Linked DNA regions of Botrimarina mediterranea. The protein of the gene in region 2 interacts with the protein of the main gene of each other region in a pairwise test. Links are inferred from orthologs where the notes say so. Each region holds a gene or a part of one and is shown on either strand. Other genes may lie near its edges.

The links.
Region 1: the proteins of Spa11_RS01970 (region 2) and Spa11_RS19210 interact in binary tests that used the Escherichia coli proteins (3 or more experiments, as listed by UniProt). The link is inferred for Botrimarina mediterranea from one-to-one orthologs.

What each region holds. Positions count from the first base shown.
Region 1 is NZ_CP036349.1:4,993,540-5,009,061, forward strand. The notes cover bases 6,496-9,423. They hold Spa11_RS19210 (sulfate/molybdate ABC transporter ATP-binding protein), read left to right. Parts: upstream 6,496-7,362; coding sequence 7,363-8,484; downstream 8,485-9,423. Other genes in these bases: cysW (sulfate ABC transporter permease subunit CysW), read left to right, coding at 6,496-7,318; Spa11_RS19215 (DUF2292 domain-containing protein), read left to right, coding at 8,481-8,669; Spa11_RS19220 (hypothetical protein), read left to right, coding at 8,785-9,216; Spa11_RS19225 (DUF1559 domain-containing protein), read left to right, coding at 9,277-9,423. Also shown: Spa11_RS19180 (arylsulfatase), read left to right, coding at 1-175; Spa11_RS19185 (cation:proton antiporter), read right to left, coding at 437-1,927; Spa11_RS19190 (sigma-54 interaction domain-containing protein), read right to left, coding at 2,729-4,261; Spa11_RS19195 (sulfate ABC transporter substrate-binding protein), read left to right, coding at 4,470-5,528; sulfate ABC transporter permease subunit CysT, read left to right, coding at 5,584-6,420; more of cysW, read left to right, coding at 6,437-6,495; more of Spa11_RS19225, read left to right, coding at 9,424-10,269; Spa11_RS19230 (DNA polymerase III subunit beta), read left to right, coding at 11,396-12,682; Spa11_RS19235 (hypothetical protein), read left to right, coding at 12,795-13,451; Spa11_RS19240 (hypothetical protein), read left to right, coding at 13,555-13,950; Spa11_RS19245 (hypothetical protein), read left to right, coding at 14,686-15,066. UniProt on the Escherichia coli protein: Part of the ABC transporter complex CysAWTP involved in sulfate/thiosulfate import. Responsible for energy coupling to the transport system.
Region 2 is NZ_CP036349.1:497,901-513,331, forward strand. What follows is about bases 12,431-15,267. They hold Spa11_RS01970 (glutamate-5-semialdehyde dehydrogenase), read right to left. Parts: upstream 14,573-15,267; coding sequence 13,289-14,572; downstream 12,431-13,288. Other genes in these bases: fliM (flagellar motor switch protein FliM), read right to left, coding at 12,431-13,162; folP (dihydropteroate synthase), read right to left, coding at 14,725-15,267. Also shown: Spa11_RS01900 (endonuclease/exonuclease/phosphatase family protein), read left to right, coding at 1-650; Spa11_RS01905 (hypothetical protein), read right to left, coding at 769-1,596; Spa11_RS01910 (glycoside hydrolase family 18 protein), read left to right, coding at 1,790-2,947; Spa11_RS01915 (glycosyltransferase family 2 protein), read right to left, coding at 3,035-3,940; Spa11_RS01920 (hypothetical protein), read right to left, coding at 3,954-5,762; rimI (ribosomal protein S18-alanine N-acetyltransferase), read left to right, coding at 6,195-6,719; Spa11_RS01930 (YfcE family phosphodiesterase), read right to left, coding at 6,806-7,291; Spa11_RS01935 (ATP-grasp domain-containing protein), read right to left, coding at 7,319-8,482; Spa11_RS01940 (nucleotide pyrophosphohydrolase), read right to left, coding at 8,567-8,971; Spa11_RS01945 (hypothetical protein), read right to left, coding at 8,971-9,840; nickel pincer cofactor biosynthesis protein LarC, read left to right, coding at 10,047-11,252; Spa11_RS01955 (hypothetical protein), read left to right, coding at 11,353-11,736; more of fliM, read right to left, coding at 12,059-12,430; more of folP, read right to left, coding at 15,268-15,431. UniProt on the Escherichia coli protein: Catalyzes the NADPH-dependent reduction of L-glutamate 5-phosphate into L-glutamate 5-semialdehyde and phosphate. The product spontaneously undergoes cyclization to form 1-pyrroline-5-carboxylate.

The DNA.
Region 1 (15,522 bases), 4.5 Mb from region 2 along the record:
CTTGGGGCCGGCGATGGATCGTGTCCTCAGGCAAGAGGGACCCGTCATGAACTTCCGAAGCTTCGACGGCACAGCGCTCAAGCTAGAGGCGGGTAGGCAAGAACTGCGGGTTTCGTGGGACGACTTCTCGAACAAAGGTCCGCTCTTGTGGCAGCTATGTCTTGAACGTCAATAGCGATGACGCTCACCGCTGAGGTTGTGTCAGCTGCGGCGGATTTCCGGCTTCGCCAACCCGCTAATGTGGTCTTGAAGGTATTAGACCGCTGCGACGTTAGCGCCTAGCGAAGCCGCTGACGCTGATCCACCCGCTGAAACTTGAACCCGTCGCTCGAGGCCCTGCTAGGAACTTGAGTTAACGGCGATCGCACGGTTCGAACAGCTGCGACCACTTGACTCCGTCCCCGCGATTGAATCGCAATCTGTGCGTTTCCAGTGGCTAATCGGCTTCTGCTTTGCTTTGCCCCGCGAGACCTAGCCGGCTCAGCATCGGCCCCATGGTCAGTCCGCCGACGAGGATCGAAAAAGCGACGACGACGTAAGTCATGGTCAGGACAAGTTCGCCGACGTTGTCGTACTCCGATTGCTGAGCGTGGATCTCTTCCTTGAGCGACAGAGCTAGCGCAACACTGATCCCGCCGCGCAGGCCGCCCCAGGTCAAGACCTTGATCGCGTGCGGCGTGAACTCTCGGCCGGTCGCCTCCTTCAAGGCGGTAACCACCGTGCCAACGGACAGGAATCTCGCCAGCAGCACAGCGGGGATCGCCAGAGCCCCGGCCAGCAAATACTGCTCCGTGAAAGACAGCACCAAGACCTCCAGCCCGATCAATACAAACAACACCGCGTTCAGCAATTCGTCCACCAACTCCCAGAACGTGTCCAGGTGCTCGCGCGTCGTCTCGGACATCGCCAGCGTTCGGCCATGGTTACCCAGGATCAGCCCTGCGACCACCATCGCCAACGGTCCGGAGAGGTGAAGCTTCATCGCCAGCGCATACCCGCTCGTCACTACCGCCAGCGATAGCAAAATCTCCGTCGCGTAGTGATCAATTGAACGCAACAGTAAGAACGCGAGCAGTCCCAACGCAAATCCCAACGCAATCCCACCGCCTGCTTCGAGGGCAAAGAGCTTGGCGACATCGATTGGTTGCGTCTCTGTCGTCTCCCTGCCTTCTTGTAAATCGTGCGGATGCTCGCGTTCGAGTTGTGCCCCACTAGCTGGTTCGTCAAGCAAGACGATTGGTGGATTACCATCGACGTTGGGTCGTTTACCGAAATTTTCTTGGATCTGCTCTACGACGCCATCAAATCCATCATTCGTCTGTCGGCTTTCATGCGTCTCACCATGCCCGCTCAACCCCGCGATGCCCAAGAGCGCAATAAAAACCACCACGCCCACGCCATCGTTGAATAACGACTCGCCCGCGATCTTGGTCTCCAGCGACTTGGGTGCGCCGAGGCTCTTAACGATCCCCAGAACGGCGATCGGGTCGGTTGGCGCAACGATCGATCCAAAGATCAGGCAGTAGATGAAGCGAACCTCGATGCCGAGCCAGCCGGTGATGACGTAGGTGAGCCCGCCGACGATGAAAGTCGTGGCTAGGACGCCGACGGTCGCGAGCAGGACGATGACCGCAGTTTGTTGCTTGAGGTCGTTGAGGTTGACGTGCAACGCCCCGGCAAAGAGCAGGTAGCCGAGCATGCCCTGCATTAGAGTTTGGTCGAAGTCGATCGATCCGAGGAGCGTCTCAGCCAAGGTAAGCACGCCCGCCCCCGGTACAAGCCAATCAATCAGCAGCAACGCAACCGCGTGCAGCATGGCCAGTAGCATCAGGCCCACCGTCGTCGGTAGCTTGAGCAGTTTGTGGTTGATGAACGCGAAGGCCGCTGCGAGGGCCACGAGGATGCCGGCGATGTCGAAGAAGCTCATGACCAGCGTTATACGGCACTACGTCGACGGAAAAAAATGGGGGACACTTTCTAACCGTCTGCGGATACGTCGAACACCGGCTCGCTTCGTGACGGGCTGATCAAGAGCCCACCAGATCTGCGAAGCATTTCGTTGTGGAGTTCGCCGGTTGCGGAAATCAGAACCCGGTGCGAAGCTACTATCGCCGTCGCCGATACGCGTTTGCAAAACTGGATCGAGCGAGCGAACGACCCGTCGGCTTGATTGGAGCTCGACACAGTCTGACGCTGCGCTCAGCGTGGGTGCCGATTGGGGGGATAAAGGCTGGTGTTGGAATCATACGTGCAATGCTTGAATCTCGAGTCCACCATATAATTAGGAGTGCGGCCACAGCTCCAGGTGCTAACCGATGAGTGCAGTAACAAAGGCTGATCAGTCCTCTTGCCGAATGCTAATGCCCAGCTGGCAAACTGGCTATTAGCGATCGCACTCAACGGTGGCACCTGAACCCTTATCACTCCGTCCACGAGGTTGCATCACGTGGGGCGGATTGCCGGCTCCGCCAACTCGCTGACGTGGTCTTGCCCGACTTAGACCGTTGCGACGTTGGCGCCTAGCGAAGCCGCTAGTGACGATCCAACCGACTAATTTTCGAACAGGACCTCATCCAGGTCGGTTGATCCAATCGACGCCGTTGAGCATGCTCCTGCGTCGAAAACGTTCTCGGTAGGTTTGCGTATTGAAGTACACGTATTAGTGTCGCTTGCTCAACAAGACTCCTCAAGCAGTCCGCTCTGTCACCGATTGGTTATGCCCTAGTGCTTATCGGCGGAATTCGGCCCAGCGAATTCCCAGCTTGCGCATCCGGGCACGGAGCGTATGGGGGTTGATGTCGAGGATCGCCGCCGCGCCGTCATGGCCTTCGATCTTTCCCTGGGTGCTTCGCAACGCGACTTCGATGTGGCGGCGCATGGCGTCGTCCAGCGTGGCGGGTTTCCCGCTTTGCAGAGACGCGGTGCTGCTGGCGTTGGCTTCCGAAGTGAGTGGTGAAAAGCCTAGGGCGGCGCTGATTTCCAGGGTGCGTCCCTCGCCAAGAATCGCCGCACGGTCGATCACCGCGCCGAGTTCACGGATGTTGCCTGGCCAGCGGTAGCCAGCGAGCACTTCGAGATCGGATTGGGTCGGCGCGACGGGAGTTAGGCCGAAACGCGTCGCCGCTCGCTGGGCAAAGTGATGGGCGAGCTCGGGGATGTCGCCGACGCGGTCGCGTAGCGGCGGCAGCAAGATTGGAAAGACCGCGATTCGATACCACAAGTCTTCGCGGAACCCGCCGGACTGGGCCATCGCGGCGAGGTCGCGGTGCGTCGCAGCGATTACGCGTACATCCACACGCAACGGGTCACCGCCACCGACGCGTTCTATGATCGAATCCTGCAGGACCCGCAGGAAGCGAACCTGCGCGTCAGGTGGAAGCTCGCCGATCTCGTCGAGGAACAAAGTGCCTTGGTCCGCACGTTCGAACCAGCCCTTGCGTTGCTCCGAAGCGCCGGTAAACGCGCCCTTCTCGTGGCCGAAGAGTTGCGAGTCGACGAGTTCGGGAGGGATGGCGCCGCAATTGACACGGATAAAGGGACCCGAGTGGCGGTCGCTGCGCTGATGGATCGTACGGGCGATGACCTCCTTGCCGGTGCCCGTCTCGCCCAATAGTAGAACCGGGGCGTCGGACCCGCTCACGAGGTCCACTCGACGCATAACCTGAGCGAGACCCGTCGCTTCGCCGACAACAAGGTCCGTGAGGTCGGTGCGACCCAATCGACGCAAGAGACTCCGCTTGTCAGCTTCAGCCGCTTCGCGCAGCGCCACTAATTCGTGCCAGCGATGATCGGTTGCGAGCGAAACCGCAATCGGCTCTTGAACGGCGCTGAGCAGGCTCGCATGCCGCGGACCAAAGGGCTTGCCGTCGAGAGAGCTTGCCAACAGCAGTCCGATTGAGTCGCCGTGCAGTAGTCCGCCAGCCCACCCGGGGGACATGCCTAGCGTCTCAGCAAGCGGCGACAGAGGCCGTGGTATTTCGTTCGGGTCTCCCGCCGCCCAGCCGACCCCGTTCTTCTCTGCCCACGCGATCAAGCGTTTGAGATTATCGGGCGCCTGAGAGATTAGCCCTGTCGGCGATCCTGCGGGGCCGGTGGCGACGTGGGCGGCATGGCCGTGCTCTCGGTCCAATCGCACAACATCCAGGCGGCTGACTGGCGCGACCGTGGTGAGGGTCGACGCCACGGCGTGCAGCGACGGTCCGATCTCGTTATGCCGAGAGGTTTCTCGCCACGCTTGCAGAACCAAGTCTTGAATACGCATGCCGGCTGGGCCTGGGGAGCATATATCACAGCTGCCGTTGCTAATGCTAGCCATTGCCGTCTTATTTGCTAGTCGATTAAGGCGTGACGGGACGGGATCACGGGGCGGGGTTGAAAACACCGGCAATTCCGCGGGGAGTGATCGATTGGCGCGGTAACTGCATACCCGGCGCCGGAAACCCCTTCTTCCTTCCAACGGAAGCGACACGATGACCCGCCTTGCTCCATACGCCGCCCTTGCCCTGCTGCTCGCGCCGATTGCCGGGTGTGGTCCTTCCTCGCAAGCGGATGCTTCGGGACGAACGCCATCGGGCGAGCCCGCGAAGGCCGGCAAGGTGACGCTGCTCAACGTTTCCTACGACCCGACCCGCGAGCTTTACCAGGAATACAACAAGCTCTTCGCCAAGAAATGGCGAGAAGAAGCGGGCCAAGAAGTCACGATCGAGCAGTCGCACGGCGGCGCCGGCAAGCAAGCCCGAGCGGTGATCGACGGCTTGAGAGCCGACATCGTGACGCTCGCAATCGGCTACGACATCGACGAGATCGCTCAGCAGACCCAACGCTTGCCGATCAACTGGCAATCGCGGCTCCCGCACCGCAGCTCCCCCTACACATCGACGATCGTGTTCCTTGTCCGCAAGGGGAACCCTAAGGAGATCAAGGACTGGGACGACTTGGTGAAGACCGGCATTGAGGTGATCACGCCCAATCCCAAGACCTCCGGCGGGGCCCGATATAACTACCTCGCTGCGTGGGGATATGCCCTCCGTCAGAACGATAAGAACGAAGACAAGGCGAAGGAGTTCATCAGCGCCTTATTCAAGAATGTCCCGGTGCTCGACTCGGGCGCCCGCGGCGCTACGACGACGTTCGTGCAGCGGGAGATCGGCGACGTACTACTGACGTGGGAGAACGAGGCGCTGCTCGCTCTGCGTGAGCTAGGTGAAGGTGAGGTCGAGATGGTTGTCCCCTCGGTGAGTGTCCTCGCCGAGCCTCCGGTTGCCGTCGTGGATAAGAACGCCGAGGCCCACGGCGCGCTTGAAGCCGCCAATGCCTACTTGCAAGGCTTGTACGCCCCTGAAGGCCAGAAGCTCGCCGCCAAGCACTTTTATCGTCCCCAGAGCACCGAGCACGCCGACAAGGCCGACCTCGAGCGCTTTGCCGAAATCGAACTGTTCTCGGTAGACGACGAGTTCGGAGGCTGGCAAGAAGCGCAGAAGAAGCATTTCGTCGACGGCGGCGTGTTCGACGCGATCTACCAGCCTTGATCTTCCTCTCTCTCGCACTGTCCACAAGGTCTTCCGCCGCTAGGGAGGGCGACGCATGTCACGCACATCCGCTATCGCCGCGCTGCCCGGGTTCCGACTCACGGTCGGTTACACGGTTCTGTATCTGAGTTTGATTGTGCTGCTGCCGCTGGTCGCCCTGTTCCTCAAGGCGGCCGGCCTGGGCTGGAACGACTTCATCGCGGCGGCGTTCAACCCGCGAGTGATGGCGTCTTACTGGCTCACGTTCGGCACAGCGTTCATCGCTGCGGTTATCAACGCGGCCTTCGGCTTAGCGGTGGCCTGGACGCTGGTCCGCTACCGCTTCCCGGGCCGCCGGCTGATCGACGCGTTGGTGGACTTGCCTTTCGCTCTGCCGACCGCCGTATCGGGTATCGCCCTGACGGCGGTTTACTCGCAGAACGGCTGGATCGGGCAGTGGCTCGAACCGCTTGGCATCAAAGTCGCTTTTACTTCCACGGGGATCGTCGTGGCGCTGGTGTTCATTGGCTTGCCCTTCGTTGTGCGGACGCTCCAACCCGCCCTCGAGGACCTCGAAAGGGAAGTCGAAGAGGCGGCCGCGAGCCTCGGCGCCACGCCGATCCAAACTTTCATTCGCGTGACGCTCCCCGCCATCTTGCCGGCGCTGCTGACGGGGTTCGCGCTCGCGTTCGCTCGGGCGATCGGTGAGTACGGCTCGGTGGTCTTCATCTCGGGCAACATGCCGATGAAGACCGAAGTGACTTCGCTGCTGATTGTTACCAAGCTTGAGCAATACGACGCAGCCGGCGCCGCCGCCATTGCCGTAGTGATGCTCGCGGTGTCGTTCACTCTGCTGCTGGGGATCAACCTCTTGCAGCGTTTGTCAGGCCGTCGTCACCTGGCGGGAGTCTAAAGATCACATGAACGCCATGACCTCTGTCGGAACGATCGCGGCGCCCACGAAAGCCGCCCGATCCCGCTCGATTGATTGGAGAGAAGCCCTGCCGCGTTGGACACTGATCAGTCTGACCTTAACCTTCCTCGCCCTGTTCTTGTTCGTTCCGCTCGCGGCGATCGTCGCCGAAGCGTTACGCAAAGGACTCGGCGCTTACTTCGCTAGCTTCACCGATCCCGACTGCCACTCCGCGATTCGCTTGACGCTGCTCGTGACGGCGATCGCCGTGCCGCTGAACCTTGTGTTCGGGCTGGCGGCGTCGTGGGCGATCGCCAAGTTCGAGTTCGTCGGCAAAAGCTTGCTGCTGACGCTGGTGGACCTGCCGTTTGCGGTGTCGCCGATTGTGTCGGGCTTGGTCTACGTGTTGCTCTTCGGGGCGCAGGGGTGGTTCGGTCCTTGGCTGGCGGAGCATGACATTGAGGTCATCTTTGCCGTGCCGGGGATCGTGCTGGCGACGATCTTCGTGACGTTCCCGTTCGTGGCTCGCGAAGTGATCCCGCTGATGCAAGAGCAAGGCAAGGACGAAGAGCTCGCCGCGCTGTCGCTCGGCGCCAGCGGATGGCAGACCTTCTGGCGCGTCACGCTGCCAAACGTCCGCTGGGCCGTGCTGTACGGCGTGATCCTGTCGGTCGCCCGGGCGATGGGCGAGTTCGGCGCCGTGTCGGTGGTTTCGGGCCACATCCGCGGCCGCACCAACACGATGCCGCTGCACGTCGAGGTTCTTTACAACGAATACAACTTCGTCGCCGCGTTTGCGGTGGCGTCGCTGCTAGCCCTCCTCGCGCTGGTGACGCTCGCGCTGCAGAGCGTCGTCGAATGGCGTCTGAGCCGCGAGACCCGCGGCGACTCCCACTAAAACACAACGCGTCTAGCCGACGCCCGCACGAGGAAGAATTCATCATGAGCATCGAAGTCCGTCACGTCTCGAAGTCCTTCAGTGCGTTCAAGGCGCTCGACGACGTCAGCCTCCGCATCAATGGCGGCGAGTTGGTCGCGCTGTTGGGCCCGTCGGGCTCGGGCAAGACGACGCTGCTGCGATTGATCGCGGGGCTCGAAACGCCCGACGATGACTCGCGTACGTCGGTCCTGTTTCATGACCGCGACGTCTCTGAAGCCAAGGTCGCCGAGCGCCGTGTGGGGTTTGTGTTCCAGCATTACGCGCTGTTCCGCCACATGACGGTGTTCGACAACATCGCCTTCGGCCTGCGGGTGAAGCCCCGCAGTGAGCGGCTTCCCGCCGATCGCATTCAAGCAAAGGTTGAACGGCTGCTCGAACTCGTGCAGCTGAAGCAGTTCGGCAATCGGTTCCCGTCGCAACTCTCTGGCGGCCAGCGGCAGCGTGTGGCGCTCGCCCGGGCGCTTGCCGTCGAGCCGAAGGTTCTGCTGCTCGACGAGCCGTTCGGTGCGCTCGACGCCAAGGTGCGGCAGGACCTGCGGCAGTGGCTGCGTCGTCTGCACGAGCAGATGCACGTGACCACGGTGCTTGTTACGCACGACCAGGAAGAGGCCCTCGAAGTCGCCGACCGCGTTGTCGTGATGAACCATGGTAGGATCGAGCAAGACGGTTCGCCGGACGAACTGTTCCACAACGCCCAGACGCAATTCGTCATGGAGTTCCTCGGCCAAGTGAACATGTTCCACGGCCGGGCGGTCTCTGGGTTCGCAACGGCGGGTCCGCTACGCGTCGAGTTCCCCAACTACCGCAGCGACGAAGCGGCGCCCGCGCGGGTTTACTTCCGCCCCCACGACCTCGAAGTCCGTCGGCGCCCCAACGGTGACCCCAGCCTGGCGGCGACCATTCGCCGGATCAACACGGCCGGTTCGCTCGGCCGCGTGTCGCTGACGACGCTCGACGGCGTGCCGGTGCTCGTGGAAATGACGCTCGACGAGTTACGCGAACTCTCGCTCCAAGAGGACGAACTGGTTCACCTCTACCCGAAGCAGGCGAAGGTGTTCCTCGATGGTTCCGCCGTCGGACATGAAGGCAAGCTCACCACACCCGCGAGGTCCGTCGCATCGTGACCCAGTCAACCCGCATCAACGCTACGCGGCACATCGGCCCTACGCCCGACGAGCTGCAAGAGGTCGCCGACGCTCTGCGTGGCCTGCACTTCGGCGTTGTGCAAGTCGTGGTGCAGGACGGCGTGGTCGTTCAGATCGAACGCACCGAGAAACGCCGCCTGCGAATGCAGAAACCCGCCGAGTAAGCGGCACGAACTGTTGCCGCACTTTTATCAGCCCCACTGCATCGGCAGAGGGCTCTCTCCCCACTCAAGTCCGACCGGACATCCGGAGGCGAAGCATGACCAGGACTGTCTCGCCATGTCGCCTCTCCGTTCGCGCCTTTCGATCGCGCTGTCGCTGCTGAGCCCGCTGGCGTTTGTCGGCTGTGTCGATTCGGCGCCGCTCACCGTCGCCACCTATCCAGTCGAAGCCCCGATCACGTTCCAGGGAAAGCCGACGCCGGGCGCGTTCATCGCGTTCCACCCGGTGACGCCTTCCGAAGATGTCCCCGCGCCGCGTGGCGTTGTGACACGTGAGGGGCAGCTCCAGGTATCGACCTTCAATGGCGGCGATGGCGATCCCGAAGGGGGGTATGTCGTCACGGTTCAATGGAACCGCCTCATTCGTCGCGGCGACGAGATCGTCGCGGGGCCGAATGTCATCCCGCGCAAGTACGCCTCGCCGCAAACGTCAAACCTGCGGGTCCGCATCGCGGCGGGCGACAACAAGCTGGACCCCATTCGGCTGTGACGAGACCTCCAGACTCTCTCGATCGTTTACCCCTGTAACAACTGAATGAAGGGATTTGTCATGAAACCAGTCCGTCGCGGCTTCACCTTAGTGGAGTTGCTCGTTGTGATCGCGATCATAGGGATTTTGGTCGCGCTTCTGTTGCCCGCCGTTCAGGCGGCGCGTGAATCGGCCCGTCGGGCGCAATGCATCAACGGCCTGAAGCAGCTCGCGTTGGCCGTCCACTTGCACCACGACGCCAAGAACGCCGTCCCGGTCAGCGCCCGGCCGGTGGGACTGACAACGGCGCCGCGCATCGCCGCGATGACCCATCTGTTGTTCTATCTAGAAGAGGGCAATGTTCGGAACACCTTCGACCTCGATAAGAACTGGGGCCACATCGACAACCGACCCGCCGTGAACACCGTGATCTCGGTGCTCAACTGCCCTTCGACTCCCGAGAGCCCCAATCGGCTGGACGGTCTACCGGAGGTCAACCCTTGGACACCCGAGGTTGGCGTCCCCACCGACTACTCCCCGACGGTGTGGGTCGATAAGCGGCTACTCGAGGCTGATCTGGTGGACCGGACCAACAACGCCGACGGCCTCGCGAACGACGAGCCCGGCATCATGGAGTACAACAATCCCAAGTCGTCGTTCCGCAACGTCACCGATGGGCTGTCCAAGACGGTATTGCTCGCCGAGTCGGCAGGGCGCCCTTACCTCTACCGTAAAGGCAAGAAGATTTCTTCAGACCTCGTGCAGGCCCGCGTCAACGGCGGCGGCTGGTGCCGGCCGGCCTCGGACATCCTGGTGGTCGGTGTAGCAGCCGACGGGACGGCGCAGGTCGGCCCGCGTGCGATCAACGCGACCAACGGCTTCGACATCGTCGAAAGTGGCTACCCCCACCCGGTGCAGAGCACGTTCGGTACCAGTCAAACGTACGCGTTCCACCCGAGCATCGCTAACCACGCTATGGGCGACGGCTCGGTGCGTTCGCTGAACGAAGACCTCGACATCCGTCAGTACGCCCGCCTGGTGTCCCGAGCCGGTGGTGAGATCTCGAAGGACTGATCTGTCAGCACGCCTAGTCGAGAGAAAGCCCGTAGAGGCCGCGGCGACTCACTAGTTCGCCGCGGCCTCTACGTCATTTCTGTGCGCTTGTTCATTAAAAGCTAGCCCGACACCGTGAGCGGCCCGTTAAGAAAGCACTTAGGCCGACACTTCTCGTCTGCTTTGCAATGCCAGCTGCACCACATTGGCCCGACCGACTTCTTCGTTTAAGCAATTTTTTCCAAATGGCGGCTGCATCACTCGACCTGAATTCGAGCTTCAGCCAACTCACCGAGCTGGTCCGTCAACCAATTCACCTTGGACGGACCCGGCCGCGGTCGATCTGACGGCGCAGTCGGGACACCGATGGTCCCGAGTACGACCTTCTTCCACCGCCTTGGCTCGCCGCTCAGAACTGTGTAGCACCGACGCGCTGAGTGGTAATGCCAACTAGGTCCAATGTGCATAAGTGCGAAACGTCGTGGCAACCTTGCGTATTGCAGAGATCCTCGTCGGTCCAAATATTTCACCATCCCGGAGCTGGCAGAAGGCCGAATGGATTGGTCGCGCAGTATCTGATTGGCAACAGGCTTTGATCCATGCAGTCATCAGAGAGACCTACTTGCACTTCTCGACTGCCGCGTAGCTAGAGCTCACTTTCGGTGAAGTAAACGGTGTCCCTAACCGCCCCGCATTCGCGTAGGCGGTCGGCGGCCACAATGCGGCCGAGGACCCAGACAGGGTCCGGAGGCACTTAGACACTAAACCGCATCGGAACGAATCGGACGTACTTCGTTGGCAGGGCGACTATGACTCTAAGAGGTCACAAACTCTATAAAACAAGGGGTTTGATGGGCAGAGTCATACTACTACTAGTCGAAAAGTGATGCCCGCCGCACATGAACTTCCCTCGATCGCGGGTTTCACCCACCGCCCAGGGGGCCGGCGGAGGACCCGAGGGGGGGCGCCCCTGCCTACGGCCTCGGCAGGGCCACCAGAGGCCGCGCCTGCGGCCTATCGAGGGGCGGGGCGAAGCTATTGACGATCGCCCCGACAGTCGAAAGAGTGACCACGTCAGCGGGCCACAACGGCCCGCGATTATCCCGCCGCCGCCACACTGGCGGCCGCCTATCTGGAGAGCTCTACAATGTCCGTCGCTACTTCCTGCGCTGCCTCTGTCGTTGCTGTCTCGCCCGCCGGTCGTGCTCACGACGCCCCCGCGGTGGCCACGTGCGATCGCAAGGCGCTGCTTGAGGCGCTTACGCTCGCCTGCAAGGTCGCCCCGCGTCGCTCCCCTAAGCCGGTTCTGCAGAACGTCCGCTTGGCGTTCTCGGGATCGGAAGGGGTGACGGTATACGCTACCGACCTAGAGCAATCGCTCTCGGTGCACGTGACGCGTTGCGACGTCTCGCAATCGGGCGCCTTCCTGGCGCCTGCCCGCGAGCTCTTGGCGGTCGTTCGCGACTCGGCCGACGTCGTCATCAAGCTGGACGCCTACCGCGGCCGCGTTCACGTTGTCGGCGACAATACGTTCGCCGAGCTCACGCCCGCCGGCGCCGGCGCCGGCGTGACAGTCGATGATTACCCCGCGCCCGTGGCGGCGGGCGCCGATTGGCTCGGCGCCGTGAACGTCGACGCGGCAAGCCTGCTCGAGCTGATCCGCGGGACGATCGGCGCCACCGATACCGAGTCGAGCCGCTACGCGCTCGGCGGTTCGCTCTTCCAACTCGAGCCGCCTACCGAGCTCGAGGCGGAGACGCGGCGGGCCGCTGGCTTGGCGCCGGTCGCTACGCTCTTGGCGATCGGCACCGACGGGCGCCGATTGCATCGCATCGCCTGCGATGTCGTCGACTTTGACGCGGCCGAGGGCGCGTTCTCGGGCGTTGATACGATCCCCCCGGCGCGGTCGCTCAAGACGCTAGCGGCCGCGCTCAAGGGCCGCACGGATAGCGTCACGTTCGCCAAGACGCGCGACGCGGTGACGTTCTCGGCCGAGTCGTTCACGTTCTCCAGCCGCCTACTCGAGGGCCGCTATCCGCGCTGGCGCGACGTCGTGCCGTCGCGGCTGGAGTCGTTCAAGGTCTCGGCCACCGTCGGCGAGCTCGCCGCGGCGCTCAAGGCCGCCAAGGTCGCGACGTCCGAAGAGAATCGGGGCGTCGACTTCACGTTCGGTAGCCAAGCGATCGCCCTAGAGGTCGAAGAGGGGCCGCGCGACGCCCGCCGCTGCACGTTCTCGCGACGCCTGGCGGCTGTCACGCCAAGCTGCGGCACGGTCGAGGTTACGCTCGACCCGCGCTATGTTCTCGACTTCCTGGCCGTTCTCGACAAGCGCCAAGCGGTCGAGGTTGAAACGGTCGACTGCGACAGCGCCGTCGTGCTCCGCGCCCACAACGCGCTAGCGGTCGTGATGCCGCTAGCCCGCGACCGCAACTAGCGCCCCCGGGGGCGGGCCGTAGGCGGCCCCCCGGCGCGGTTCAATTCCGCGCCGCCCCCTTCGCCGCCGCCACCCTGGCGGCCGCGTTTCCCTTACCCCTCGAGGTTTCACGATGGACGATAAGAAAGCGGCCGAGCTCGAGGCGATCGGCGCCAGCGCGGCCGAGTCGATCGCCGATATGGTGGCGGCATTAGAATGCGATTACGACCGCCTGGCGGAGCTCCGCGAAGAGCTTGAGGCGTTCGGCGAATCGCTCGGCGAGCGGCTCGAGGAATTGCAGGAAGAGCGCGACGACGACGACGCGGGCGCCGACGCCTGGCGGGCCGCGAATCCCGACGCGGCCCGCGAGCTCGCCGAGCTCGAGGCGCTAGCCGAGCTCGAGCGGACCGATAAGCCCACGGCCCGGGCCGCCCTGGCGGCCCGCTGGGCGGTCGAGAATCCCGACGAAGCGGAAGAGCTCGCCGAGCTCGAGGCGGCCGCCGGCGATTGCGACGACGCGGACGACGCCCGGGAGCGGATCCTCGAGGATCCGCTCTCCCTGCGCATTTTCGGCGAGCGGACCGACGGCGAATGGGAAGCGACTAGTTTTGAGCTCTTGCTCGCTACGGGCGGGCCCGCGGTGCGGATCCTTGGCGACATCGATCACCACGGCGAGCCGAGCTCGCCGCGGCTCGAGGTTCAAGACTGGTTCACCCCCTGGCGCCAGTATTTCGACGTCGACGCGTCGACGCTCGACGCTTACTGCTCTTGCTTCTATTTCGGCGAGTAGACACGCCCCCCCACCGGCGACAGCGTGAGCGGGTTTCGCAACCCGCCGCCGGTCTCGCTACCGCCACACTGGCGGCAGCTATTCAACCCCTCGAGGTCTCACGATGACACGCAAGCCCTGTTCGGTCCCGATCGACAATGCCCGCTACGCAACGGCGCGTCTGCAGCGCCTGGCCGGCCACCACGCCGCGCCCACCGATCCACCCTGGCGCGACGACTGCCGCGAGCTCGCGGGCGTTCTCCGTTTCTTCGCGGGCTACTTCGACGGCGTCTCGCGGAAGAGCTGCGACGACTGCCCCGCGCAGACGCGGGCCGTTGCGGTTCACTTGCTCGCCTGGCATGCCAGCCGCGGCGCCCGCGGCGTGGCGTTGCGTGAGGCGTTCGCCATTGTCGAGGCGCGGCCGCGACTGTCGCGGGATATGCTCGGCGCGTCACTCGACGACTGGCGGCGCCGTTTCGACGCCTTGGCGCCGCCGTACGATACAACGCCGATCGTCTAGCGCCCCGCGCCCACAATCCGAACCACGCCACGCCCCCGCGGATCCCGCGGGGGCGTTTTTCGTTGCGCCCTCGGGGCGGCGCGGACCGCCTGGCGTTCTCTCTACTCGCCGGGCCCGCGAATCTCTAGCGGGCCGCATGGCGGCCGCCTGCGCCCCTATCGACGCGTCACGCCCGCGGATCCGCCAGGGCCGCCAGGCGCTGCGCCAACGCGAACCTATCGGCCGGCGCCAATCCCTCGAGGATCGACGGACGGGGCTACGGTTCGCGCCCGCTGTCCGCCAGGGCCGCCAGGCGCTGGCGTTCGTCCGCGCGCTCGGCCGCGAGCACCAGCGGCGAGACGGTCCAGGGCGCCGCGCTGTCGTGGTTGCTTTCCATTCCGCAAGCCTACCGGCCCGCCGGGGGCGGGTGGCTAGGTCGCAACGGGCCGCGCGGGAAATATTTCCCGAAATAATTCCGGCCGCCCATTTAATCAGCGGCGCCACCCACTGTTTAGGCGGTCGCGACGCGTGTTGCAAAATCCCTCACCCCTCAGCGGGGCAACGAGATTCAGCGCTTTTCCACCCCTGCTAATGCGGGCGTTTCCCGCGTCCCCCGTCCCTCGCCCCTCACCCCTGCTTTGCCCGATGCGACTCGTAACGGAACCCACTACGATTCAGTACAAACCCCAGCACTTTTGGTCCTCGTTTTTGGCGACCGCCTCCGCCGATCGGCCCGTTTCGATCCCCACCGCGCCCATGCCCAGCAGCCCCTGGCCGTCGCTCACCGCCGCTTACGGACCCGGCCGCCAGTCGGCCCTCTTGAACCGGGCGATCCGCGCCGAGTTCCCCGGCGGCGCCGAGCTTATCGAAGCGCTGGCGCTGGGCAACCGGACGCAGAAGTGGGACAACCCCGGCTGGCGGCGGTTTCTGACGCTGCTCGAAGCGGCTCACGAACGGCTCAAGCACGGCGGCGTCCGCTCCCATGTCTTTCAGGTGAGCGAGCGGGTGCGATACCTCCTCAACGAGAGCGACCCGGCCGCCTCGGCCGCCGACCTCGAGGCGATCCGCGACGGCCTCCGCGCCGCCCGCGACCTGGCCCGGCGGGCCGTGCTCGACCGCCATGCGGCGGGCGGCTGAATCATGCGGTGATCTCTTTGGCGCACGCCGCGGGGATCGTCCCCGCGCCCTCGTCGCCGACCGACGCCGCTGGGCAGCACGGGCTGGGGCGAATCGGCCGGGGTTGTTGGTAATGCCCGCCGGGCAATCGAGGATCGCGCCCGATTCGAGGTAGATCTGCCCCGAGTTGACGAACGGGCATGTGATCTTGAGCGTCGCCCCGGCGCGGACGCGGTCCAGCCCGGTGTTGACGCACTCGCCGCCAAAGACGTCTTTCCTTCGTTCACTCGCCTGCGTCGATCGACGAATGGCCATCGCCTTGCTCAACTTCGATGCGGCAGTTGTTGACGCGGCCCGTGCGGCTATAAAGCGGCCCTCTGAAAAGGACCACTGTGCCCTTTTTCGGTTTCGATAGTCGTGGGGGCGTAAAGGCGCTGCAGCCGCAAGCAAGACTTCGCTGCTGAATCACTAGCCGCG
Region 2 (15,431 bases):
TAAACACGGTTGGAAGCGGTCAGCCTCTACGGACTCTACTGACAGGCGACATTGTCGACGCGTCCCTGGGAGCCGACTCTCCCCCCGACTGGGACGGCACGCCTCTTTCAAATGCTACGCCACTTCATAACGGCGTAGGACCCGATCGCTACACATGGCGCAACGACTCAGACGTCTTCGATCCGGGCGTCCTCGACCACATCATTTACACCGACAGTGTTCTCGAGACGGCGAACCGCTTCGTTCTCAACACGATGGCGATGAATGAGGTGGAACTGTTGGCGACTTCTCTCGAGGCCGAAGATGTTATGATCACGACTTCTCAGGGTTTTTACGATCACCTGCCGCTGGTTGTCGACTTTCGCGAGCGTCCGTTGTCGATGGTGGGTGACTTTAACCGAGACGGTTTCGTCGACGAAGCCGACTACGATACTTGGCGCCTCCAGTTCAATGCGGTGAGCGCGCCTCCGGCCGACGGCAATGGAGATGGCGTCGTCAACGCGGCCGATTACACGGTCTGGCGCGACGCACATAGCGCTTCTCTAATGGCGTCTGCATTGCCGGAGCCATGCAGCCTATCGCTTGTTGCGATTGCATTGGTCGTTTGCCCCACCGGCGATCGCAGATTCCGTGCCCGTGACGAAGCCTAACGCCGCTCCACAGGGCGTCCCAGCCCACGTAACGACGGGCAGCAACGAAGGTTTCTCACAGAGAAGAGACAGCGGCGGAGGAATGATTCTCCGTCCGATGCTAGTCAGGAGGGCCAGGTCATTTCCTCGCGTCGCTCCGCGAATCGCGTCGCCCCTGCGCACGGCGTTCTCGGGCGGAGACATGACCGCGTACCCGCGAATTCAGGCCGCTTCGGTCGATGCGTTCCTGCTTGGCGACGGTCTTGGCCCGACGCTGAGTCTTCTTGTTAACCGGCCCGACAGGTCCGGACTCGGTGGAAGGCGCGCCACCGTCGACGGCGGTCGAACTCACCGACTTTTCGAGTTTCTTCTTCACCGCCTTTTTCGCGCGAGCGGCGTAAGCGCCTTTCTTGGCAGCCTTCTTCTTGGCGACCTTCTTCTTCGCGACCTTCTTCTTCGAGGGCTTCTTCTTAACAGCGTCTGACGCCGCGATCTTCTTGGCGGTCTTCTTCTTTGCCGACTTCTTCTTTGCCGTGGCGGCGTTCAATTCTTCGCGTTGGGCCTCGAGCGTCGCTCGCTTCGACGCCCGGTCGGCGCGATGATCAGGTGTCCGCGCGGATTTGGTGGACTTCTTCTTCGGCGCGGCCTTGCTTGAACCGCCGCCCGACGCGGAAACTTTCGCGAGCTGCTTCTCAAAAGCCGCGAGCGCGGCGTCAAATACCTCCACCTTCTGCTCGCTCCGCTTCTCACCGTCCGCTACGCGGGCATTGTGGCGCTGCTGCGTGTCGCGCCGCTGCTTGGTCGCCTGATCACGCCACTTGTCGCGGAGCTTCCGCGCCTTGGCGACGTGCTGCTTGAGCGCCGCGGCGTCGTGTTGGCCGATCTGGGGCCGGCGGCTAGCCTGCACTAAATCGTATTCGGCCGCGGTGCAGAGGGCTTTGACCTTCGCGAGGGGAACGTTCGCCATGATGAGGGGGCTCCTTGAGGGTCGCAGGTGAGAGGCGAAGTAGTCCGCCACCAGCTACGATAGGTGTGAGTCGTTATCTTGAGAAGCCTGACGGCCGCAAGGGAGCGAGCAACCCGCGCGCCGGGCGACGGTAGCTGCGATGGTGAGCCGACCCGCACAGTCATTCAATTCCTTCAACGTCGTGATATCGCTGATGACTTCTTTCGTCCGCACTCTCGCGTTATTCCTTGCTCTTTCCGCTCTGCCCGCCGCCGCCGAACGGGTCATGGTTGGTTACTTCGCCACGTTCGGGAATCTCGCCGTCGAACAGATCCCGTGGGACGGACTCACGCACCTAAGCCACTGCTATTTAAGCCTCGACGCCGGGGGGAAGGTCCTCGCGACCGATGCGGTTCCCAACGGCGCGCTCACCGCTGAGGGCCGCAAGAACGGCGTGCCCGTGCTCGTTGTGGTGGGCGGCGGGAACTCCGTGGCGGGGCTTGAAAAGGCAACGGCTGCCGAATCTTCGACGAAGCAACTCGCCGCCGACATCGTGAAGGTCGTCGCCGACGGCAAGTACGACGGCGTCGATCTCAACTGGGAGTTCCCGCGCGACGCCGCCACAAGCGAGGGCCACGCCCGCCTGCTCGCCGAGCTGCGTCGCCAACTCAATGCCGAGGCGAAGCGGATGCAACGCAAGTCGCCCTACCTAATGACGACCTCTGTCAGCGCTTCGCCTGACTTCGGTCAGTGGATCGACGCCAAGAGGATTGTCCCGCTTGTCGATTGGCTCGGCGTCATGGCGTACGACATGGCCGATCCCTGGTCGTTACACGCCGCCCACCACGCGCCGCTCTTCCCATCGTCGCTCGACCCCGAGCGAGAGAAACGCAGCGTCGCTACGGCGACACGGTACTGGGAGCGGCAGCGCGGCGTGCCCAAGGACAAGCTCGTCGTCGGCGTCCCCTTCTACGGCCGTTCGATGCCGGTGGCGAAGCCATTTGAGCAACTCGATCCCGAGCAGCGACGGCGTCACCAAGTCATGGCGTTTTCGGCGGTTCGCAAGCTTGTCGACGAAGGCTGGCGCGCCGAGTGGGACAACGAGAGCCGGGCGCCGTGGCTCAGCAGCCCCGAACCGCCGAACGAGCCGAATGCAGAGAGTGACGCGCCGCTCAGGACCGTCGACGAGAATGTCTACGACGGGCCGGTGTTAATCAGCTACGACGACCGCAACTCGGTCCACGGCAAAGCCGTCTGGGCCAACGAGCAGGGCTATCGCGGCATGTACTTCTGGGCGATCCACCAGGACCGCATGCCCGACGGCCGCCACTGGCTCATCGACGCCGCAAACAACGCATGGCCCAAGGAATAGACGGCGAGCCGGCGACGTTAGTCGTCGGTGGGAGGCGAGCACACCAAGGTTCCATCAACGACGAACGTCGCCGGATCGCCCACGTTTTCAATCCCAAAACGCGTAGCGTCCAATGCACCACAGCGCCCGGAAGGCGTCGCGTGGGCCGATCTTCTTCCCCTCTTCCCACCCGCGGCTGTTGTAGGCGATCGGGACCTCTTTGAATCGGCAGCCGCGGCGGGCGAGCTTCGCGGTGATCTCGGGTTCGAAGCCGAAGCGGTTCTCGCGGATGAGAACGCCGCGCAGCGCGTCTCGGCGCATCGCCTTGTAACAGGTCTCCATGTCCGTCAGGTGGAGCCCCGTCGTCAGGTTTGACGCGGCGGTGAGCATCCAGTTGCCAAACCGGTGCATCCGCGACGGGTCCTGCTCGGCGTTCACGAGGAACCGCGAGCCATAGACCACGTCGGCCTCGCCCCGTTGGATAGGCTCGATCAGCTTGGCGTAGTCGGCGGGGTCGTACTCGAGATCGGCGTCTTGAACCAGGACGATATCGCCTCGCGCATGCGACAGCGCCGTCCGCAGCGCCGCGCCCTTGCCCTTGTTGTAACCGTGCAGGACGACACGCACGTCGTCGCACTCGCGGTCCAACTCAATCAGCACATCGCGCGTGCCATCGGTGCTGCAATCGTCAACGATCAGGACCTCGTCGTGCCGCGCTTGATCGCGGACGCGGGCGACGATCTCACGGATCGTCGCCATCTCGTTATAGACCGGCATCAAGACCGAGACCTTGAGCCGCGTGTTAACGGGGCGGTCGGTCTTGCGACGCGCAGGAACGTCGAGGGCCAAGTCGCCGTGGCGACGGGCTTCTTCGAGCGCTGCCTCGGCCTCGGCGAGAGTCCGTTCAATCCGCCTATGAATCGCCTCTTCCGCTGCTGGCGGTTCGTAAGCAGCGGAATGGGGCGTCGCGACAGTGGCGGCGACTTCTTTCTCAAGCTGTTCTAGCAGACTCATGTTGATTCCTCACTCACCCTTCATTGTACGGTTTAGCGGGGGCGTCGGCGCCGCGGCCCGCGACTTCAGTGAGGCCCGTCGTGGAGGGCTGAGGCGTCTTCAGCCGCGGCAAGGCTGGCCACTGAACGGCCGTGTGTGACAGGTGCTCCGAGACGAAACGCCGGTCGGGCGGCACGAATTGCGAGGACGACACTTCGTCAACCACGTCGCGCCGGCCCCAGACCTGAGCGACCGCGTCCTGATAGACGAGGGTCCACTCGGAGTCCTCAGCTTCACCAGCGTTTGCCATCACGCTGACGGCGTTCTGGTACTTGCGATCGACCAGCACGTAGTCGGGCCGATCGATCTCTAGCGTGCGGGCGCCGTCGATAGGCCCCGAGGTCTCACTGCGGAAACGCGGAGAGCCGTCCCCAAGCAGGAAGTCGAAGTGTCGATCGATGACTTCCTGCGGGTAGCAAGTACGGAACCGACCATCGAACTGCACCCGCATCTCCGGCGCCAACGCGGCGAGGGCGTATTGGGCCCAGTTGAAAGAGACCAGCAGGTTGCCCGCAGCACGCTGCTCGGACATCCACTGCAGCGCATCGACCGGGTACCAGGACCGATAAACGGGGAAAGCAGCGATCCGTTGTCCAAGGAACAATGCCTGCAAGCCAATCGCGCCGGCAAGCGCCGACGCGATTCCTACACGCATCCACGAGTTGAGGTGCGCCGTGGGCAGTCCTTCCACCGCCCGGTTCCGTAGGCGCCCGGCGATCGACTGGAGGTGAGGCGGCAGCCAGAAACCGCACAGCAAGGCGAAGAAGGCGATGTGACGGAGATGCGAGGCGGCCTGCCAGGCGACCAACGCGAGCACGACCATCTTCACCGCGTCGCGGCGGCGATCCGTGAAGGCATAGGCAGCGATTGAAAGGGCGAGCAGCGAGACGAACGGCCAGAAGACCGGGTTGCCCGGCTGCGGCGCGAGCCATTCGGTAATCTCCGGCCGGGGCTGTCCCAGCGACCCTTTCATCCATAAGTGGAGCCCGTAGCCATAGGGCGTGGCCAGCGTAGCGGCGCCACAAGCGGCGCCCACGCCAAGCAGCCCCATCGCACGGCCGACGCCAGCGGCGCCCAATCGGTACACCAGCTCGATCGCCCTGCCGCCGAGGATTGCTGCTAGCAGCACGAGACCCAGGGCAAACCCACCGTGGGAATTCGCCCACACCACAAACAGCACGGGCAGCCCCATGAGCCAACGCCACTCGATCGGGGAGTTGTCGGACTTGCGACGGGTGTTGGTGAAGTCGGTGCGGCGATATCCCCAAGCGTCAAAGGCCCGCTCGATTACGAAGAGCATGACGGCGCAGCACAAGAAGCTCAGCAACTGGGGACGTAGCGGGAAGAACGCATGCAGGTTGTACGAGACGAGCAAGAACGTCGCCCAGGCAGCGATCGGTCGGACGCCTTGCCGCTGTGCCGCGAGCGACATCAGCAGCAAAATGGCCATCCCCAGCACGACCTTCGCCGCCAGCATCCCGGGCACGCCGAGCGTGCGGAAGCCGTAGGCGAGGGCCAACTCGGCGAGGTTCTCGTGGTTGACCCACGGGTGACCCTCGGCCGTGTACGTGTGGGTCGCGGTGCGGGGAAGCTTGCCGTCGGCAATCCACTCCTCGGCGTAGAGGACATGGCCCCACAGGTCGGGGTCGGCGACGTTGAGCGCCAGCGGTCCCGCGCACGCCACGACCAACAGCGCAATCACCAACCGGCGAAAGACCTGGTAGTCGCGCCGAGCGCCGCCGTCGTCGGCGCTGGACGGCAGGGCGGCGGGGGACGGGGTCATCAAACGGCCTGAACGGAATCGTGGGCCGCGGCGGACCGCCTGCGTACGCCCGAGGCGCACCGCGACTTGAAAGCGTACGACACTCCCAGGCGGCGCACGGTCCCCAAGCGGTAAATCCCGCCAAACGCCAGGCTGCGCAAAGCCCCCAAGCTGGCGAATCGGCGCCGCCCACACGTCCGGAAAGGCGCGGTCGAGAAGCCTTTGTCAGGCGGCGTCAAGTGCAACTGGCGCAATGCTTTGAGGCGCCGGCGTCTTAACGATTCTTTCGCCTTGGCACGCTCAAGGAGGTTCTGATAGTTTCCCCCCTGCCGCGGACGTCGGGGCCCCAACGGATGGGTTGCCCACTACGATCTCCGCCGGCCTAATCGAATGGACGGAACCACCCGGCCCGCCGCTCAGCGACGCACCGGTTATCGAGACAGGAGCTCAACGATGCCGATCACCGAAACCTACACGCGGCTCGACGTCCACATCCGCTGGATGATCCGCCGCGATATGGAACAGGTGCTCCAGATCGAGAAGTCGGCGTTCGAGTTCCCATGGAGCGAGGAAGACTTCGTCGCCTGCCTGCGCCGCCGCAACTGCATCGGCATGGTCGCCGAACGCGGCGACCGCGTGCTGGGCTTCATGATCTATGAACTCCACAAAACGCGCCTCCACCTGCTGAACTTTGCCGTCGCCGCCGACACACGCCGCCGCCATGTCGGCTCGCAGATGGTCGAGAAGCTGATCGCCAAGCTCAGCAGCCAGCGCCGGACGCGTCTGTCGCTCGAAGTGCGTGAGACCAACCTCGACGCGCAGCTCTTCTTCAAGCAAACCGGCTTCCGCGCCACGAGCGTCCTCCGTGACTTCTATGACGACTCGCCGGAAGACGCCTACCTGATGCAGTACTACCACCGCGCCGGCGAGATCGAGTTCCTGCCGGTCGATGGGGCGAATTTGCGGATGGCGGGCTGAGTGGAAGAGGACAGAGGATAGATGGCAGAAGGTAGAGCACCAGGCGTCGCTTGCGCTCTAACATCTATCATCTGCCATCTATCCCCTCACGAGACACCCACGTGTGTCGCTTCCACTGTCGGCAGCTCTACCACCGCGATCGTGTGCCGGTCCGCGCGATAGAGCGCCCCGGGGTTGAGCACCAGCGTGTCGCCCTGCTTGTCGGCCGCGGCGATGTGCGTGTGGCCGTAGCAGACGAGGGCGTAATCGCCCGACTGGATGGCGCTGCGGAACGCGCCGCGGTCGTGGCTGTGTAGCAGCGCGATCCGCACGCCGGCTAGCTCGATATCGCCGAACAGCTCGTGGCACGTCTGGCCCGCCGCCTCGATCGCGCGGCGCAACTCAGCCTGGTCGTAGTCGCAGTTGCCGAACACAAAGTGCGTCGGCCACGGGGCGAACATCTCAACCAGCTCGGCCGACCCGATGTCGCCGCAATGCAGCACGACCTCGACCTCCAGCGACTCAAGCATCCGAATCGCCGGCCGCGTGTGATCGACCGAGCCGTGGGTGTCGCTAACAACGCCAATACGCATAAGAGTCTCTGAATTGAGCCGTCGGCGCTAGCCGCGGGTAGCGAACCGGGCAAGCAAGATTTCAGCGAGAGCATCCAGCCCTTCCGCAACCGCTGAGCAAGACTCTGATTCTACCAAGATCGTACAGATCGGTTCTCCCGCCCCGATCGCCGTCCCCGCGCGAGGGACATCCGCCACGCGACCCGCGCGATGAAGTTCGAGCAATTCGCCAGCGAGCGACTCTCCAACCTGGATCGGCTCCGCAGCGTAAAGGATGCGTTTGCCGACGTGCTTACCGGGTTGTGACTCAGTACCCGGTTCAAGCCCCTCAGCAAAGCACGCCGCATGCGCCGCGACCGCCGAAACGCCGTTCGCTCGTTCGATCACTTCGACCGACGCCGTGTAGCGAGGGTTGATCTCGATTACGCAAAGAAGCTGCTCAAACTGAATGAGATCGACACCGACAACCCCTCGAAGACCGAGCGAACTGCTTAGGCAACGGCCAAGGTTGTCCAAGGTGATCGCGTGAGAAACAGAAGGCGCCAGCGGGCCGATCGACCCTCGGTAATGGAATTCGTTGTCACTATCTCCGACAAGTTGTTCGGACAGTCCAAGCAGCGTTGCGCCTTGGGTATCGGCGACAAACAAGGCAGAGAGACTCTCGCCCTCCTGCAGGTGATCCTGGATATACATTCCGAGATTGACTGCTCGATCGTAGTCGTCTTGGTTGTTGATCCGCCATACGCCCGCCCCGTTACTTTGCCGGTACGATTTGGCCAGTGACGGCCCCCATGGCCAGTAAGTTTTGTAGGATTTACCTGGAGTTGCTCTTATCGTCGCGGGATAGGGAACATCCGCCTTGAAGAGATGGTAGCCGTATTCAGAAGGATCACGGCATCGCCGCAGCGCCTCACCGCTCACACCCCACAGCGGCCTAATCGCCGCCATCTGATCGACAAGGTCCGGGTAGTTCTCCAGCGCCCCCGTGTACATCCACGCATCGACATCCTGCTTCGCAAGCCAATCGACGAAGCCGTGCGGGTAATCCTCGATCTTCGTGATCGGACAAACCCCATCAAGATCGGCGTCGGCAAACAGATCGGCGCCAACCACCTCAAACCCTGCCCGCAGCGCCGACTGCGCCGCGGCGCGGACACTGGCGCCGACGATCGCGAGGCGAGTTGGTCGTTCTGAAGGAACCACGGATGACACGGATATCACGGATGAAAAAAGACAAGCCGCTTCGCTGTCACAACAGATCAAACACGTCACTCGACATCCGTGTCATCCGTGGTTCTAATCCTTCGGGCGCTCATAACTCGGCTTCCCGCGGAACACCGCCGCCGGGTACTTCTCATGGTTGCGGCGCATTTTGGCCCGCACGGTTTGCGAGAGGTCCACGCCCAGCGCGCCCGACATCGCGAAGCAGTAGCCCACCACATCGGCCAGTTCTTCTGCGGCGGCGGCACGCTTTGTTGGGTCGGCGACGACGGCCTGGGCTTCGGCCGGGTCGAGCCACTGAAAGTGCTCCATCAGCTCGGCCGCTTCGATCGCGATCGACATCGCCAGGTTCTTTGGCGAATGATAACGCGACCAGTCGCGCTCGGCGACGAAGTCTTCAACAAGCTGACGGAGTTCGGCGACGGTGGTGGCGTCGTCGCCGCGATCGGCCCTGTTAGCTTCGGTTCGTTCGGTTGGCATTAAGCGGCTTTCGAGGCTGGCGTTACTTGGGCGGGAACCGCCCGAAGATAACGCCGCCGGTAAGCCTCGGCCAAGTGAACGACCGCTTCGAAGAGGAGCCGATCGGCCTCGTCACGGACCGCCTGGGCCGCCCGAGGGGCCAGTCCGGCGACCGTGTCATTCACCGCCGCCAGATGCAGCTCCAAGAGCCGCGGGCCGGTGATGCCCTCGTCGGCGAGGTCATCCGCGAGTCGCGTAAGTTCGTCGCTCCGTGGCGAGCCGGAAACCACCGCCCGCCGCAGAAGGTCGGAGTAAGCGGCGCCCGCGTCGCGATTGAGTCGGAGTGTCGTCACGACGTCGGCGAGCGGCTGATCGGGGAGCATCCGCAACTCCGCCACCAAACGCTGCTGCGACTCGACGAGCCGCCGAGACTGCTCTTCGTCGCGTGCGAGCTGCTGTTGCTCGGCGAGCAACGCCCGCCGCATCTCTCGCAGTCGCTCACGCGCCTCGATTGCCCGCCGCATCCGGCCGGCGAGTTGCGCGGCAGTCGTCTCGGCAAGACAGGCGTACTCATCGGCGCCGGCGTCCCAAGACGCCGCTTCCAGGTCGATCGCCCGCGCAGCGCCAAGAATCGCGACCGGCGTTTCGTCCCCTGCCCCACGCAACGCGCGAGCCAAGACTAAGGCGTCGACGGTTGGGGGCTCATGCAACGCCACCAGCGCGTCGAACGGCTCGCGACGCAGCGCAGCCAGGGCCTCGGCCACCGTCGCCACCAGCACCGGTTCCGCCGCGTCGAACGCCGACGCTACACTCGCCGCCAACGACCGCGCACGACGCACGTCGGCCGCGACGGCGACCAGGCGGAGCGGCGGTTGGTGATCGAGCGGCATCGGCATCGGTCCGGGCGAGACGGAAAGCTCATGGACGCTAGGAAATCGATGAGGGTGGGTCAACGGCGAAGCTCCCGTTCGAGCCGCGCCCGTCAGGTAGCGGAGCCGCCCCGCTAGCAACTCCGCTACCTGACGGGCGCGGCTCAAAGTTTGCTAAACTCCGCCATTGCTCGCTAACCGCTAACGACTAACCGCCAACTGCTTCTATGCGTATCGCTTACCTCGACTGTGCTAGCGGCGTCAGCGGTGATATGACGCTGGGCGCCCTCGTGGACGCCGGCGTTGATCTCGCCGCGATCCAGGCCGGGCTCGACTCGCTCGCCTGGCCCGACAACACGCCCAACTGCCGCCTCATCGCCACACAGGTCAAGAAGCAGGGTTTCCGGGCGACGCAGGTCGTCGTCGAGCACGAGCCCGAGCACGCCCACCGGCACCTGCACCACATCCAGAAGATGATCGACGGCGGGTCGCTCACGCCGCGGGCCCACACGCTAGCGACCGCCATCTTCCGCCGCATCGCCGAGGCCGAGGCGAAGGTCCACGGCTCGACGCTCGAGAAGGTCCACTTCCACGAAGTCGGCGCCATCGACTCGATCGCCGACATTGTCGGCGCCGCAATCGGCTGGGACCTCTTGAACGTGGACGAAGTCCACTGCGCGCCGGTGCCAACTGGCAGCGGCTTCATCCAGATCGCCCACGGCCGCTGCGCAATCCCCGCGCCGGCGACGGCCGAGCTCTTGATGGGCGTGCCCCTCGCCGAGCACCCGCCCACGGGTCCGGTCGTCGGCGAGCTCACGACGCCCACCGGCGCCGCCATCGTCAAAGAGCTCGCCAAGTCGTTCGGTCCGCTGCCGGCGATGACGATCGAGCGCATCGGCTTCGGCGCGGGCCAGAAGGACTTCGATCACCCGAACGTGTTGCGACTTGTTGTCGGCACGAAGAGCGGCGAAGCGGCGCCATCGAGCGACCCCGTATCGACGATCGTCCTGTTGGAAACGAATCTCGACGACTCGTCGGGCGAGGCGATCGGCGACTGCGTCGAACGCCTCTGGGCCGCCGGCGCGCTCGACGTGGCGCTGTCGCCCTTGCAGATGAAGAAGCACCGCCCGGGCGTGTTGCTCACCGTGCAAGCGACGCCCGCCGATGCCGAACGGCTCGCCACCATCGTTTTCCGTCACACCACGGCACTAGGCATGCGTCGCCAAACGGTCGAGCGGATCGTCCTGCCACGGCGGAAGGTGACGGTTACCACTCCCTGGGGCGAGACGTCCGGTGTCGTCGCCACGCTCCCCGGCGGGGCCGGCGAACGATTCACGCCCGAGTACGAGGATTGCAAAGCCCTCGCTGACGGCGCAGGCGTAACGGTCCGTGATGTGAGCCAAGCCGCAAGCGCCGCTTGGGGCGGACAGTAAGACTAAATGATCCACGACGGAACAAAGGAACGAAGGAAGGCCACAGCTCAGGCGGCGATTCCGCTTCTTTGTTCCTTCGTTCCTTTGTGGTGAGCTCTTTATGCCCCTGGCGTTGCTAGCCGCCGATACGCCCTGGCTTCCCGCCGCGATGTTCGCCGCCGGGTGCGCAGCGCTCACCTTTATTCTGCTGCGGATCAATTGGCGCCGGCAGAGCAAACGCACTCGCGGCGGGTCCGGGCCACCGCTCGACGCCCAGCCTCGTCCAACGCACCAGTGGGACGGCTCCCAAAATGACACGGCGGCGAAGTTCGACCGACAACAAGTCGAACTGCACGAATTGGCCCGCGACCTCACCGGCCAGATCGACACCAAGCTTGTTCTGCTGCAACAGCTCCTCGCTCAAAGCGATGAACAGATCAAACGACTCGAGACGCTCTTGCACGAGGCCGAGGTCAAGAAGGGAGGCCAAGGGACGACCGATTGAGCGAAAGCCGGGTCACATGGCGCCTGCCTCACATCGGAGACGGTTAGTGTCGCGGGCCGTTTACCGTAGGTCTTACGAGACTAATCCTCGCAAGCCAACCGTGCCTTCTGCCGGCAGCCCGAGCCACTCAGCGGGGGGCCGATGGTAGAAAGCCGCGTCAACATAGCACGCCCGGCAGGGCTCGAACCTGCGACCTGCGGATTAGAAGTCCGCTGCTCTATCCAGCTGAGCTACGGGCGCGTGACGGGCGTCTAAAGGGTGACGCCGTCGCCATAGCTTAGCACGCCGGCGGCGAGGCCACAGAGTGGGCGGTTTCGTGCGGTCAGCCGGCCTGTTTGCCGACGGCGACATGCCGTTCGACGATCGGCTCGGTGATCTGCACCGCTTTGCGGCCCTTGAAGGCGCCGGGCGACGCGTGGAACTTCTTGCGGCCCTCGACCGACACCACCAGTGGGGCGTGGATGTCTTTCTCGGTTGTGATGATGTCGCCGACTCGCAGGCCCACGAGGTCCGCCGTTGAGATCTGCGAGGTCGCCAGATCGACCGACAGCTCGACGATCGAATGACCCAACCGGTCGCTGATCTGCTGCACCGACTCCGGCGTCGAAGGCTTCTTGCTGTAAGTGACCCAGCTGTTGGCGCTGAGCTTGCCGCCGATCCGCTCGATCGAGTTGAACGGGATGCAGAGGTTCATCATGCCGCGGACGTCGCCGATCGTCAGCTCGAAGCTGATTAGCACGATCACTTCGTTCGGCGGCACGATCTGCACGAGCTGCGGGTTGCTCTCGACGTGATCGATCTCCGGCGAGAGCTCGATCACGTTCATCCACGCGATCTTGATCTCGTTAAGGAAGAGCGACGTCACGCGGCTCGCCAGACGCAGTTCGATCTCGGTGAGCGGCCGCCGCGCGGGGTTCGACGCGTCGGCCGTGCCGCCGAGCAAGCGGTCGATGATCGGGAACAGCAGCGACGGGTTGATGTCGAGGATCAACTGACCTTCGAGCGGCGGGGCGTTGATCAGGTTGAAGCAGGTGGGGTTCTCGAGGCTAAAGACGAACTCGCTGTAGGTGAGTTGGTCGACGCTCGTGAGCTTCACCTCGACGATGGTTCGCAGCAACGCCGAGAGGGCGGCGCCGTAGTTACGGCTGAAACCCTCGTGCATCGTCTGGAGCGCGCGCATCTGCTCTTTGCCGACGCGCTCGGGACGCTTGAAGTCGTAGGTGGTGACCTTCTCGGTCGGCGCCGGCAGCGGCGCGATTGTCGGAACAATCCCCTGGCCGCCGAACGAGACCGGCTGCGAAGACGGCGCGGGCTGGGTAACGGCCGCTTTTGACGCCGCTTTGGACTCCGCCTTCTTCGGCGCAGCCGGGGCCGCCTTGCCGAGCAGGCTCTCGATCTCGTCTTGGCTGAGGACTTCGTCGGACACGGGTCGCTGCGCGACAGAGGCTAGATGATAGAGGCTAGAGGCTAGGCAATTGCCGACAACATTGCACGGTCAGTTGTGCCGCCCCGGCCCGCGCAGCCCTCTCGTAGGCCGTCTGCTAGCAAACCTCTAGCCTCTGATTTGTCCCGTCCCCGTCACCACGTACTTGTACGTCGTCAACTCGTCGACGCCGCAGGGGCCGCGGGCGTGGAACTTGTCGGTGCTGATGCCGATCTCGGCGCCGAGACCGAACTCGCCGCCGTCGTTGAAGCGGGTGCTAGCATTGACGACGACCGCAGCGCTATCCACCGCGGCTGTAAACCGCTGGGCCGAGGCCAGGTCGGTTGTGACGATGGCGTCGGTGTGGTGCGAGCCGTAGCGGTTGATGTGGTCAATCGCCGCTTCGAGCGAATCGACCACTGCGGCGGAGATGATCGGCCCGAGGTACTCGGCGCCGAAGTCTTGCTCGCTCGCCGGCTTCGCGGTTGGCACGAGCTTGCGGACACGCTCGTCGCCGCGGACCTCGACGCCCGCGTCCGTTAGCGCCTTAGCGACCCGGGGCAGCAGCCGCTCGGCGGCGTCGGCGTGCACCAGCAGCGACTCGGCCGCGTTGCAGACGCCGTAACGGTGCGTCTTGCTGTTGAGCGTGATCCGCTCGGCGAACTCCGGGTCGGCCGACGCGTCGAGGTAGACGTGGCAGTTGCCGTCGAAGTGCTTGATGACAGGCATCGTCGCCTCGGCCGCGACGCGGCGGATGAGGCCCTCGCCGCCACGCGGGATCGCCACGTCGATGAAGTCGTTCATCGACAGGAAGTGGCCCACCGCCTCGCGGTCGGTGGTGCTCACTAGCTGCACAGCGTCTTCGGGGAGGCCGATCTCTTGTGCGGCTTGGGCGAGCAGATCGACGATCGCCTGCGACGAATGGATCGCTTCCTTGCCGCCGCGGAGGATGACGGCGTTGCCCGCCTTCACGCAAATCGCCGCGGCGTCGGCGGTGACGTTGGGTCGCGACTCGTAGATGAAAAAAACCACGCCCAGCGGCGCCCGCACCTTGTCGATCCGCAGACCATTGGGCCGCACCGTCGAGTCGATCACCGCGCCGATCGGGTCGCGGAGCGCCGCCACTTCTTCGAGCGCCGCAGCGATCGACTCAATGCGTTCGGGCGTCAGCCGCAGGCGGTCAATCGCGGCGTCGGTGAGGCCGTAGCCCGGCGCCGCGTCGAGGTCGAGCTGGTTCGCTTCGGCGAGCCGCTCTGAGCTGGCGCGGAGCAGTTCGGCCGACCGCAGCAGCCACGCAATCTTCACCTCGCCGAGCACTGTGGCGAGGGCGGCGGAGGCGCGTTTGGCGCGCTGAGCGACGTCACGGCAGTAAGCGGCTAGGTCTTTCACGGCGGGGGTGTCGAGAAGGGACATAACGGTTCTTGCAGACTTTGAAAGCGAATTCCTCCCATTATCGCCGATGTGGTGGCTAAAACCAACAACCAAATGGGAAACGTCTATGCGAGCCGGGAAGCGTAAGCTCCCGGAGTTGCAGCGAGTACCAGACACACTCCGGGCGCTGACGCTTACGGCTCGCTAGAAGCAACCGCGTGGAACGCCTTCAGCGCCTCGACGGTTAGCCGGACGTCGTGGACGCGGATCACTTGCACCCCTTGTGAAGCGAGCCACAGGGACACGCCGAGCGTCGCGGCGGTTCGGTCGGCGGTCGGGTCGCCGAGGACCTCGCCGAGGAACCGCTTGCGAGAATGCCCTACGAGCAGCGGGCAGCCCAACTCGTGGAACTCGCCGATCCTCCGCAGCAACTCGAGGTTGTGCGCGCCGTTCTTGCCGAAGCCGATCCCCGGATCGAGCAAGATGCGATCGCGGCTAACGCCGGCGACTTCGAGCGCGTTGCGCCGCTCGGCCAAGTAGCCCATCACCTCGCCGACGACGTCGTCGTATTGCGGGTTGTCTTGCATCGTCCGCGGCGTGCCCCGCATGTGCATGACGCAAACGCGGCAATCGCTCGCAGCAACGACATCGAGCATCTCTGCGTCACCCGCCAGGCCCGTGATATCGTTGATGAGGGTAGCGCCGGCAGCCAATGAATCGCGCGCGACAACGGCCTTGCTGGTGTCGATCGAGATCGCAACGTCGGACTGCGCCGCAACCCGCTCGATCACCGGCACGACACGCCGCAACTCTTCATCGACCGAAACGGACTCAGCGCCGGGACGGGTGCTCTCACCGCCAATGTCGAGGATCGCCGCGCCTTCGGCAGCGAGTTGCAGTG